DNA from 3 places in the Rhizobium sp. K102 genome. Region 1 is predicted to be linked to each of the others. Evidence: predicted binding sites of a transcription regulator. Region 1 holds the regulator's gene; each other region holds the start of a gene.
What was found. The regulator LexA, encoded in region 1, represses DNA repair genes until DNA is damaged. The targets are predictions, from matches to a motif close to TGTTCNNNNTGTGTTCNG.
Positions count from the first base shown of each region.

Region 2: the regulator LexA is predicted to act here: its motif matches at 1,510-1,527, upstream of MHI61_RS20630 (ATP-dependent helicase).
Region 3: the regulator LexA is predicted to act here: its motif matches at 1,077-1,094, upstream of MHI61_RS09290 (UvrD-helicase domain-containing protein).

Region 1 is NZ_CP092436.1:1,583,441-1,586,718, reverse strand. It holds gene MHI61_RS13670 (ComEC/Rec2 family competence protein) at 1-1,340, shown strand, start outside; gene lexA (transcriptional repressor LexA) at 1,321-2,040, opposite strand; gene MHI61_RS13660 (VOC family protein) at 2,235-3,131, shown strand; gene kdsA (3-deoxy-8-phosphooctulonate synthase) at 3,128-3,278, shown strand, end outside.
Region 2 is NZ_CP092436.1:2,957,806-2,961,083, reverse strand. It holds gene MHI61_RS20630 (ATP-dependent helicase) at 1-1,462, opposite strand, end outside; gene MHI61_RS20625 (hypothetical protein) at 1,565-1,831, opposite strand; gene MHI61_RS20620 (BON domain-containing protein) at 2,009-2,269, shown strand; gene MHI61_RS20615 (hypothetical protein) at 2,327-2,590, shown strand; gene MHI61_RS20610 (DUF982 domain-containing protein) at 2,816-3,058, opposite strand.
Region 3 is NZ_CP092436.1:693,239-696,516, reverse strand. It holds gene MHI61_RS09300 (PrkA family serine protein kinase) at 1-10, opposite strand, end outside; gene MHI61_RS09295 (VOC family protein) at 423-899, opposite strand; gene MHI61_RS09290 (UvrD-helicase domain-containing protein) at 1,137-3,278, shown strand, end outside.

The DNA.
Region 1 (3,278 bases):
CCGTCACAGCCTACTTCCTGATCTCAGGATTCGGGGTTTCGGCCGAACGCGCCTTCATTATGATGGCGATCATGCTGATTGCCGTCTTCTTCGACCGGCCGTCGATCAGCCTACGCAATGTCGTTCTCTCGGCGCTCATCATCATCGCCATTTCACCCTCCGAAGTCTTGGGTCCGAGCTTCCAGATGTCCTTTGCCGCGACTTTGGCACTGGTATCGGGCTATCAGCTGTGGAAGGACCGGCGCGTCCGGGAGAACGCGTTGCTGAAGCTGCCGGTGCTGCGGCCGGTCGTGGCGGTCGCCGGTTTCTTCGGCGGCGTCTTCCTGACCTCGCTGATCGGCGGATTTTCCACGGCGCTGTTTGCGGTCGAGCATTTTCATCGCCTGACCGCTTATGGCCTGCCGGCAAACCTTGCGACAATGCCGATCATCTCCTTCATCGTCATGCCGGCCGGACTGCTGGCGATGTTGCTCATGCCGTTCGGTCTGGACGCTCCGCTCTGGAAGGTGGTCGGCTTCGGCCTCGATCTGGTGATTGCGGTCGCCAAGACGGTGTCCGGCTGGGGCGGCGATATCGACCTCGGCCGCTTGCCCGCCTGGTATTTCGCGGTCGCCGTGGCAGGCTTTCTGCTGCTGACGCTGCTCCGCACCCGGTTGCGCCATGCCGGCACATCGATCCTCGCCGTCTCGACGCTCATCGTGCTCACTCTGCCGGGGTCCCGGCCACCGGATCTGGTAATATCCGAGGATGGTGGTCTGGTCGCGCTTGTCGCGACGGCGGCACTGGCTTCCAACCGCGAAAATCCGCCGGATTTCATCTTCGGCCAGTGGCAGAGAGCGCTGGTCCTGCCGGCGCACTACCCGCCGAAGATTCTGGATGGCCCTGCCATCCCGCCACCGGGTGAGGACCGCCGCGTCAGGCTGTCCCGCGACCAGCAGAATGACGCGAGGACGGCAATGGTGGCCGCTGCAGCCGGCGGTGAGGTAAATCGATTTTCCTGCGTCAAGAAGGCCTGGTGCATAGCCAGGCTCGGCAATGGCCATGTCGTCGCCGTCATCGACAATGCCGCCTATCTCGGCCCGGCCTGCGACGCCGGCGAGATTGTCGTGACCGCGGTGCGCCTGCGTTTCGACCGCTGCCGCTCGGGTGCGACGCTATTCACCGGCGAGACGCTGCGCAGGACCGGTTCCGTCGAACTGCGTTTTGCGCAGACGGGATTCGAGGTCGCAACCGCATTCGATGTTTTGTCGCGTCCATGGATGCGCCATCGCGCCTATGATTGGCGCAAAGACAGTTTTACCGAATCCGGCCCGTCCGCTGTCAGTGATAACGGCGAATGAGGCCGACCAGCTTGCCCTGCACCTTGACCCGGTCAGGCCCGAAAATACGGGTCTCGTAAGCCGGGTTGGCGGCTTCGAGGGCGATCGAGGCACCTTTGCGGCGAAAGCGCTTGAGCGTCGCTTCCTCGTCGTCCACCAGCGCAACGACGATATCGCCGGGACTTGCGGTGCTGCCGTTGCGGATAATCACCGTGTCGCCGTCGAAGATTCCGGCGTCGATCATCGAATCGCCCTTGACCTCCAGCGCATAATGCTCGCCCGAGCCGAGCATATCCGCGGGAACGACGATGTCGTGCGTGTTGTTCTGGATCGCCGAGATCGGAACGCCGGCGGCGATCCGGCCCATGACTGGCACGGACACAGTGTTGCCGTTGTCGGCGATCGGCTTTGCGGGGGCGGGGGCGGCGACCGGCTGGGGCTTGCCGAGGCTGCCTTCAATAACGCTCGGTGAAAAACCGCGGCGCGGCTGAAGACTGGGGCTATAGGCCTCCGGCAGCTTGATCACTTCCAGGGCCCGGGCCCGGTTCGGTAGGCGGCGAATGAAACCACGTTCCTCCAGCGCCGTGATCAGGCGATGAATGCCGGATTTCGAGGCGAGATCCAGGGCATCCTTCATCTCGTCGAAAGAGGGCGGAACGCCGGATTCCTTCATGCGCTCATGAATGAAAAGGAGAAGCTCCTGTTGTTTGCGCGTGAGCATCGACGTCAGACCCCGTGATTGAAACAAATCCAGAACGGACACTATATGTTCCATATGTGTTCCGCAAGTAGCTAAATTTCCGTAAAACTTCGCACCAACTCGTCGAGATTTTTATTTTCATTCGCCGGATTGGCGCACATGTCTTGCATTGGGGTGGTGCTGTCGCACATCTCTGGCGTGTCAGGAGGGATATCATGATCGCACATTCCGCCAAACCGCACCCGCTGGATCATGTCGTACTGCCCGTCGTCAATATCGACCTGGCGCGCGAAAGGCTCGGCAAGCTCGGCTTTACCGTCGCCGCCGATGCGCGCCATCCGTTCGGAACGGAAAATGCCTGCGTTTTTTTCGCCGACAAGACCTATATCGAGCCGCTCGGCGTGGCGAGTGTCGAGGAGAGCGAGACAGCGGCCCGCCAGGGCAATGTCTTCATCGCCCGCAATCGCGCCTTCCGCTTCCGCTGCGGCGAGGAGGGACTTTCGGCGTTGGCCTTTCTCACCGAGGATGCCGGCCTCGATCATCGGCGATTCGTGGGCAACGGCGCGAGTGGCGGCGAGATGTTGCAGTTCAGCCGGCCGATGCGGATGCCGGACGGTTCGGAAAGCGTCGGCAGCTTCAAACTGGCCTTTTCAGGAGATCTGCGCGCGCCCGACTTCTTTCTCTTCACCTGTCAGCGCATCAATTCGTTCCCGGCCGGTCGTGCCGCCCTGGAGACGCATGCCAATGGCGTGACCGGCATTGCCGAGATCGCGCTTTGTTCGCCGGAGCCGGCTGCGTTTGCCGCCTTCGTTGGTCTTGCGGTCGGGCAGACGGTGGTGGAGAAAACCGGTTTCGGCATGAAGATCGCGGCATCCAATGCCAAGATCAGCCTGATGACGCCGGAAGGGCTGGAGGCCTATTTCGAGCTTGTCGTTTCCGCCGCCGATCGTGGCCTGCGCGGTCAGGCAATCCTCTTCACCGTCACCGATCTTGCCGTGACAGAAGCGCATTTGGCTGCTAACGGAGTGACATACACACGCAAGAACAATCGCATTCTGGTGAAGCCCACGCCCGGGCAGGGCGCGCTTTTTGCCTTCGAGGAACCACGATGAGCACTGATACCAATTCCGAAGTCAAGATCGGCGAGGGCGCAGGCCAGGTCACCTTTTCCAACACCGGCCGCCTGTCGCTGATTGCCGGCCCCTGCCAGATGGAAAGCCGCGACCACGCCTTCATGATGGCCGGCACGCTGAAGGAGC
Region 2 (3,278 bases), 1.4 Mb from region 1:
AGCCGGCCTTGCCGGATTTCATCTCCTGCAGCATGGCAACGAATGCCGTCCAGTCCTCACCGGAGCGCGGCGGCGCCGGCATGGCGGCGAGCGCCGTCAGCGGGCTCGCATCCTCGGCCATCAGGTCGAGCGCCTTCTGCGCCGTCGACGGCCCGACGCCCGGCAGGATCTGCATCAGCCGGAAACCCGCCACCCGGTCGCGCGGGTTCTGCGCGAAGCGAAGGGCTGCCAGCATGTCCTTGACATGGGCGCTGTCGAGAAATTTCAGCCCACCGAACTTGACGAACGGAATGTTGCGCCGGGTCAGCTCGACCTCCAGCGGCCCGCTGTGATGCGAAGCACGGAAGAGCACCGCCTGCTGCTTGAGCTTGAGGCCCTCTTCGCGATTGTCGAGCACCTTGTCGGCGACATAACGCGCCTGATCGGCCTCGTCGCGCACCGTGACGAGGCGCGGCCGCTCGGCCGATTGCCGCTCGGTCCAGAGGTTCTTGGTGAAGCGCTCCGAGGCGAGATCGATGACCGCATTGGCGGCTGTCAGGATCGGCTGCGTCGAGCGATAGTTGCGGTCGAGGGTGACGATATTGGCGGGCGGGCTGAAGGCTGCGGGAAAATCGAGGATGTTGCGCACCGTCGCCGCACGGAAGGAATAGATCGACTGCGCATCGTCGCCGACGACGGTCAGCCCCTGGCCTTGGGGCTTCAGCGCCATCAGGATCGAGGCCTGCAGCCGGTTGGTGTCCTGATATTCGTCGACCAGCACATGGTCGAAGCGGCTGCCGATATCCTCGGCGATCACGCTCTCGCCGACCATCTGCGCCCAGTAGAGCAGGAGGTCGTCGTAATCGAGCACGTTCTGGCTCTGCTTGGCCTCGACATAGCAGGCGAAAAGCTCGCGCAGCTGCTTTTCCCAGGCCGCGCACCAGGGAAAGGCGTCGCGCAGCACCTGGTCGAGCGCCGTCTCCGAATTCACCGCCCTGGAATAAATGGCAAGGCAGGTGCCCTTGGCCGGAAACCGGCTTTCCGTCTTGGAGAAGCCGAGATCGTGCCGAATCAGGTTCATCAGGTCGGCGCTGTCTTCGCGGTCATGGATGGTGAAATCGGCATCGAGGCCGATCTGCTGGGCATAGTCGCGCAGCAGCCGCGCGCCGATGCCGTGGAAAGTGCCGGACCAATGAAGCGCGTCGGCCATGACGCCGGCATTCGAACCGAGCACATCGCGGCAGATGCGCTCGACGCGCCGCGCCATTTCGGCGGCCGCCCGGCGCGAGAAGGTCATCAGCAGGATGCGGCGGGGATCGGCGCCCTTGACGATCAGATGGGCGACCCGATGGGCCAGCGTGTTGGTCTTGCCGGAACCGGCACCGGCGATGACCAGCAGCGGCCCGGCAATATGGCTGCCGTCGGTGAGCGTGCCGTGCTCGACGGCCATGCGCTGCTGGGGATTGAGCTTTTCGAGATACATCCAGCCGTCCGGTCGGGCTCCCGCAGAATCACTGCGAGAAGATTAGATGTTCCTTGAATGTTCGCGATTTCAGTCGCTGTCAAGCCTGGAACGGCGCAAGTCTCATTCGGGGAAATCCGGCCCCACCACGCGCCGCACCAGCTTCAGGCTGCGGTCCGGCTGAAGAATATAGGTTTCCTCCACGCGCTGGCCGCTCTCGTTATAGAACTGATTGTAGACAACGCTGCCGACCGGCGATTTGGTCAGCTTCGTTCGCGGCTGGCCGCCATAGGTGATGCTGCCGGGAATGGGTTCCAGCGCCTGGCTGTCGGCCGAGGAGCAGCCGGTCAACAATGCTGCGGCAAACAAGGCGGGCATCAGCACTTTCATCATTGTCATCCCTCTTTCGACTGCAGCCAGATATGGAAGCCGCAGCAGCGTCCGCCAAGGGTGGATCAAGCCTGGCCCGCAGAAATCACCCGCGAATATCCCGTCGAGACCAGCTGACCGCAACGAAAGCCCCGTTGCCGCGTTAACCTGAATATACCAACCTCAGGAGACGCTTAAGTGATCGGGTTTCCTGTATTCCCAGACCATGACGAACCCGGCCGGCAGGGCCATGGTGAGGCGGCGACACGCGCTTCGGTCGAGAGCGCTCTCCATGCCGCCGATGACCTCGACGCCGGGGAAATCACCGTCAGCATGCTTGGTTCCTATGTCATCCTCGAAGGTTTCGTGCGCCGGCACGGCGATGTCGAACGGGCGGTCGAGATCGCTGAAAGCGTCGTCGGCCAAGGCTATGTGCATAGCCGCCTGTTGCGGCGCTGAGGGAACCAAGTGAGCCCCCGCGTGTTGAAATGCCGGATCGAAACGCTGGAGACCATCATGCAGTTGCTTCTTCGCCTCTGGGCAACGACCTTGATTATCGGTTGCGGTGTCTTTGCCGGCTCCGCCTATGCCTCGCTCGAAACCGGCACGAACTATTCCGCGCTTCCGAAGGACCAGATCGCGCTCAACGAATATACCGAAACGGCGGCCTGCCAGCCGGTAGAGCCGCACTATCTGCCGTCCTTCATCCGCACGGCGGACGGCACGATCATCGGCGTCGGTTATATCGAGGCGGAGAATGCCGGCGGCGCGGACTGCTGAGACCCCGATCTGCTCGAACGAGGCTCGCCGGCGTTTCCGGTGACGAGCCTCTGACCATCATCATGATGGCTGAGTGTTTTCTATCGAAACATCTGTCTGAGGCGCAACGCCTTTTGCGCCAAAACCCGGCATATGCTCGATGCAGGGTTAAGTGAAAATTAAACAATGTATCGTTCCGGCACGCCTTGCCGAACAAACCAATAACGTCCGGACGTCCTTGCCGTGCTAGTGCAGCTTCAGCTTCGCCTCTTCAGCCGCCGCCAGGAATTCGGCTCTTGCCTCCTCCACGCTCTTGCGACCGTCGAGCGCTGCCCGGCAGGTACTGCGCGCCTTGATATAATGAAGCCCGCGCGAACTCGGCCAGAAATCCGCCAGGCACTTCAAGGCATCGAACGGCCCATTGACGGTTCTGAGGTTAGCGCCTTCGAAACCGACCTTGACCGGGTCGTTCCATTTTTCAGTTGCCATCGATGCTCCTCCAGGGTTTCGACAGTAAACATGCGGCATCGGCCCCTCCTCCGGGGAGACTCCGCGATTGTTAATATTCTAGCGCGATTTTCATCGCCAGCAATGGGCGGATCGTCGCCGACGTTGGTGATTGGTTTCGCCTTGACCGATGATAGGGGGAAGCGTGCGGGCGGCTCTCAAAGAGATGTGGTGCAGTGGTAAAAAACTAGGAAGCACTAAA
Region 3 (3,278 bases), 890 kb from region 1:
CACTCAGCATGGGACCTCCATTAAGGTTATGCCGCAGGCTCTAAGCCGTATAACCATCGAGATGGCCACGGCGTTCCTAAGAATCAATAGTTTCGTAGGTATATTCGACGCTCACCGGCTGTTTGTAGCAATGCACAAAAAATTGCATGCACCGGTAATTTTTTACTCTGCGAAACTGTTTCATATTGTAGTTGAAAAAAGGCCTATTGCGATATCAGCACATTTAGCGACGTGACATGAATGTCAAAAAGGTGTGCAATGGCGCCCGTGATTCGAGAATGCGAGAAAACAGCGATCGGCAGCCGATAAGGGCAGCCTCGATCGGGCGGATGCCGATGCGCCGCCAGTAAATTCGGTAAATTTCAGGGAAAATGGCGCGTGGCGATCACGCGCCCCGATTCGTAATCGTGCCTCCGCCGGCCTCAGCCGTTGAACGCCCTCTCCAGCGCAGCAAGATCAATCTTGACCATGCCGAGCATCACCTCGGTGACGCGCTTGGCCCGTTCTCGATCGCTGTCGGCGACCATCTCGGAAAGCACCCGCGGCACGATTTGCCAGGAAAGGCCCCAGCGGTCCTTCAGCCAGCCGCAGGCTTCAGGCGTGCCGCCATTGGCGAGAAACGCATCCCAGATCCGATCGATCTCGGCCTGGCTGTCGAGCAGAATGGCAATCGAAAAAGAATGGTTGAAGCTGTCGAGCGGGCCGGCCTTCATCGCCAGGAAGGCTTGATCGCCGAGCGTGAATTCGATCAGTTCGACGCTGCCCGGAGGCCCGCTCGGCGTTTCCGCCGGCAATATGGTGGTGCGGCCGATCCTGGAATCCGGAATGACCGATACGTAGAATTCGACGGCTTCGCGCGCTTGCTCCGCGAACCAGAGATTTGAAACGACCTTCGGCATGAACAGCCTCCTGTTGGCGAGGGTTGCCGGAACTCCTGTCCGATGCCCCGAGGACGTCTCGCCGGCATCGGTTCCGACAGGCTGAGCTCGGATTTTTTGCTGCGCGGCCGTACGACGATCGCAGTCACACCCAGCGGCGGCCCTGCCGCCCGCATCGGTCCGCAATAGCGGTGGTTCAGGAATGAAAGCAGAACATCTTTTCTGGTCTTTCCCTCCCGAATCACTACATTACGCGCCATGACCAATAGTTTCGACGATATTCCCTTCTTCGACGAAGAGCCGGGCGAAATGGCGCGCAAGCCGCAGCCGCCTGCCGCACCCCGGGGGCACGCCCCCTTGGGAAGGGCGCCCGCTGCGGCCGGCGGGATCGCCGCCCGCGCCATGGCGGCGCGCGACGGCGGCAAGCGACCGGATTACCTCGCAGGCCTTAATCCCGAACAGACGGAAGCCGTGGAAACCCTGGAAGGTCCGGTTCTCGTCCTTGCCGGCGCCGGCACCGGCAAGACACGGGTACTGACCACGCGCATCGCCCATATCCTCAATAGCGGCCGCGCCTTCCCCTCGCAGATTCTCGCCGTCACCTTCACCAACAAGGCCGCCCGCGAGATGAAGGAGCGCATCGCCCTGCTCGTCGGCGGCGCCGTCGAAGGCATGCCCTGGCTCGGCACCTTCCACTCGATCGGCGTCAAGCTTCTGCGCCGCCATGCCGAACTCGTCGGCCTCAGCTCCGATTTCACCATTCTCGACACCGACGACGTCGTCCGTCTGATCAAGCAGCTGATCCAGGCCGAGGGTCTCGACGACAAACGCTGGCCGGCCAAGCAGTTCGCCGGCATGATCGATACCTGGAAGAACAAGGGTCTCGGCCCGGCCGATATTCCCGAAGGCGACGCCCGCGCCTTCGCCAATGGCCGTGGCCGCGATCTCTATTTCGCCTATCAGGCGCGCCTGTCGACGCTCAATGCCTGCGATTTCGGCGATCTGCTCATGCATCCGATCGCGATCTTCCGCAAGAATCCGGATCTTCTGAAGGAATATCACGGCCGCTTCCGTTATATCCTCGTCGACGAATATCAGGACACCAACACCGCCCAGTATATGTGGCTGAGGCTGCTGGCCCAGCGCAGCAAGGGCGAGCCGCAGAATGTCTGCTGCGTCGGCGACGACGACCAGTCGATCTACGGCTGGCGCGGCGCCGAGGTCGACAATATCCTGCGCTTCGAGAAGGACTTCCCCGGCGCCAAGGTGATCAAGCTCGAGCGCAATTACCGCTCGACCGAACATATCCTCGGTGCGGCCGCCCATCTGATCGCCCATAATGAAGGCCGCCTAGGCAAGACGCTGTTCACCGACCGCGCCGATCCCGATGACGTCAAGGTGCAGGTCCACGCTTCCTGGGATTCGGAGGAGGAAGCCCGCGCCATCGGCGAAGAGATCGAGCAGCTCCAGCGGGGCAAGCATCTGCTGAACGACATGGCGATCCTGGTGCGCGCTTCCTTCCAGATGCGCGAGTTCGAAGACCGCTTCGTCACCCTCGGCCTCAACTATCGTGTCATCGGCGGCCCGCGTTTCTACGAGCGCCTGGAAATCCGCGATGCCATGGCCTATTTCCGTCTGGTCGCCCAACCGGCCGACGACCTCGCCTTCGAGCGCATCATCAACACGCCGAAGCGCGGCCTCGGCGACACGACGGTGCGCGCCCTGCACGACTATGCGCGTGCCCGCGACATCCCGATGCTGGCGGCAGCCGCCGACATGATCGAGACCGACGAGTTGAAGCCGAAGGCGCGCAAAGCCCTCTTCGACGTGATTCAATCTTTCCGCCGATGGCAGGAACTGCTTGAAAACACACCGCATACCGAACTTGCCGAGCAAATCCTCGAAGAGTCCGGCTATACCGACATGTGGAAGAACGACAAGAGCGCCGAAGCGCCGGGCCGCCTTGAAAACCTGAAGGAACTGATCCGCTCGATGGACAGCTTCGAGTCGATGCGCGGTTTCCTCGAACACGTCTCCCTCGTCATGGACGCAGAAACCAACGAGAACCTCGACGCCGTCTCGATCATGACGCTGCATTCGGCCAAGGGCCTGGAATTCGATACCGTCTTCCTGCCCGGCTGGGAGGAAGGCCTCTTCCCCCACCAGCGCTCGCTGGATGAGAGCGGCCGCGCCGGTCTGGAGGAAGAACGGCGGCTGGCCTATGTCGGCATCACCCGCGCCAAGCGCCGCTGCCATATCTGGTTCGTCTCCAACCGCCGCATTCACGGCCTCTGGCAATCGACCCTGCCCTCGCGTTTCCTCGACGAACTGCCGGAAACCCATGTCGAGGTCGCCGAGATGGAGCAGAGCTACGGCGGTTACGGCCGCGGCGGCTACGGA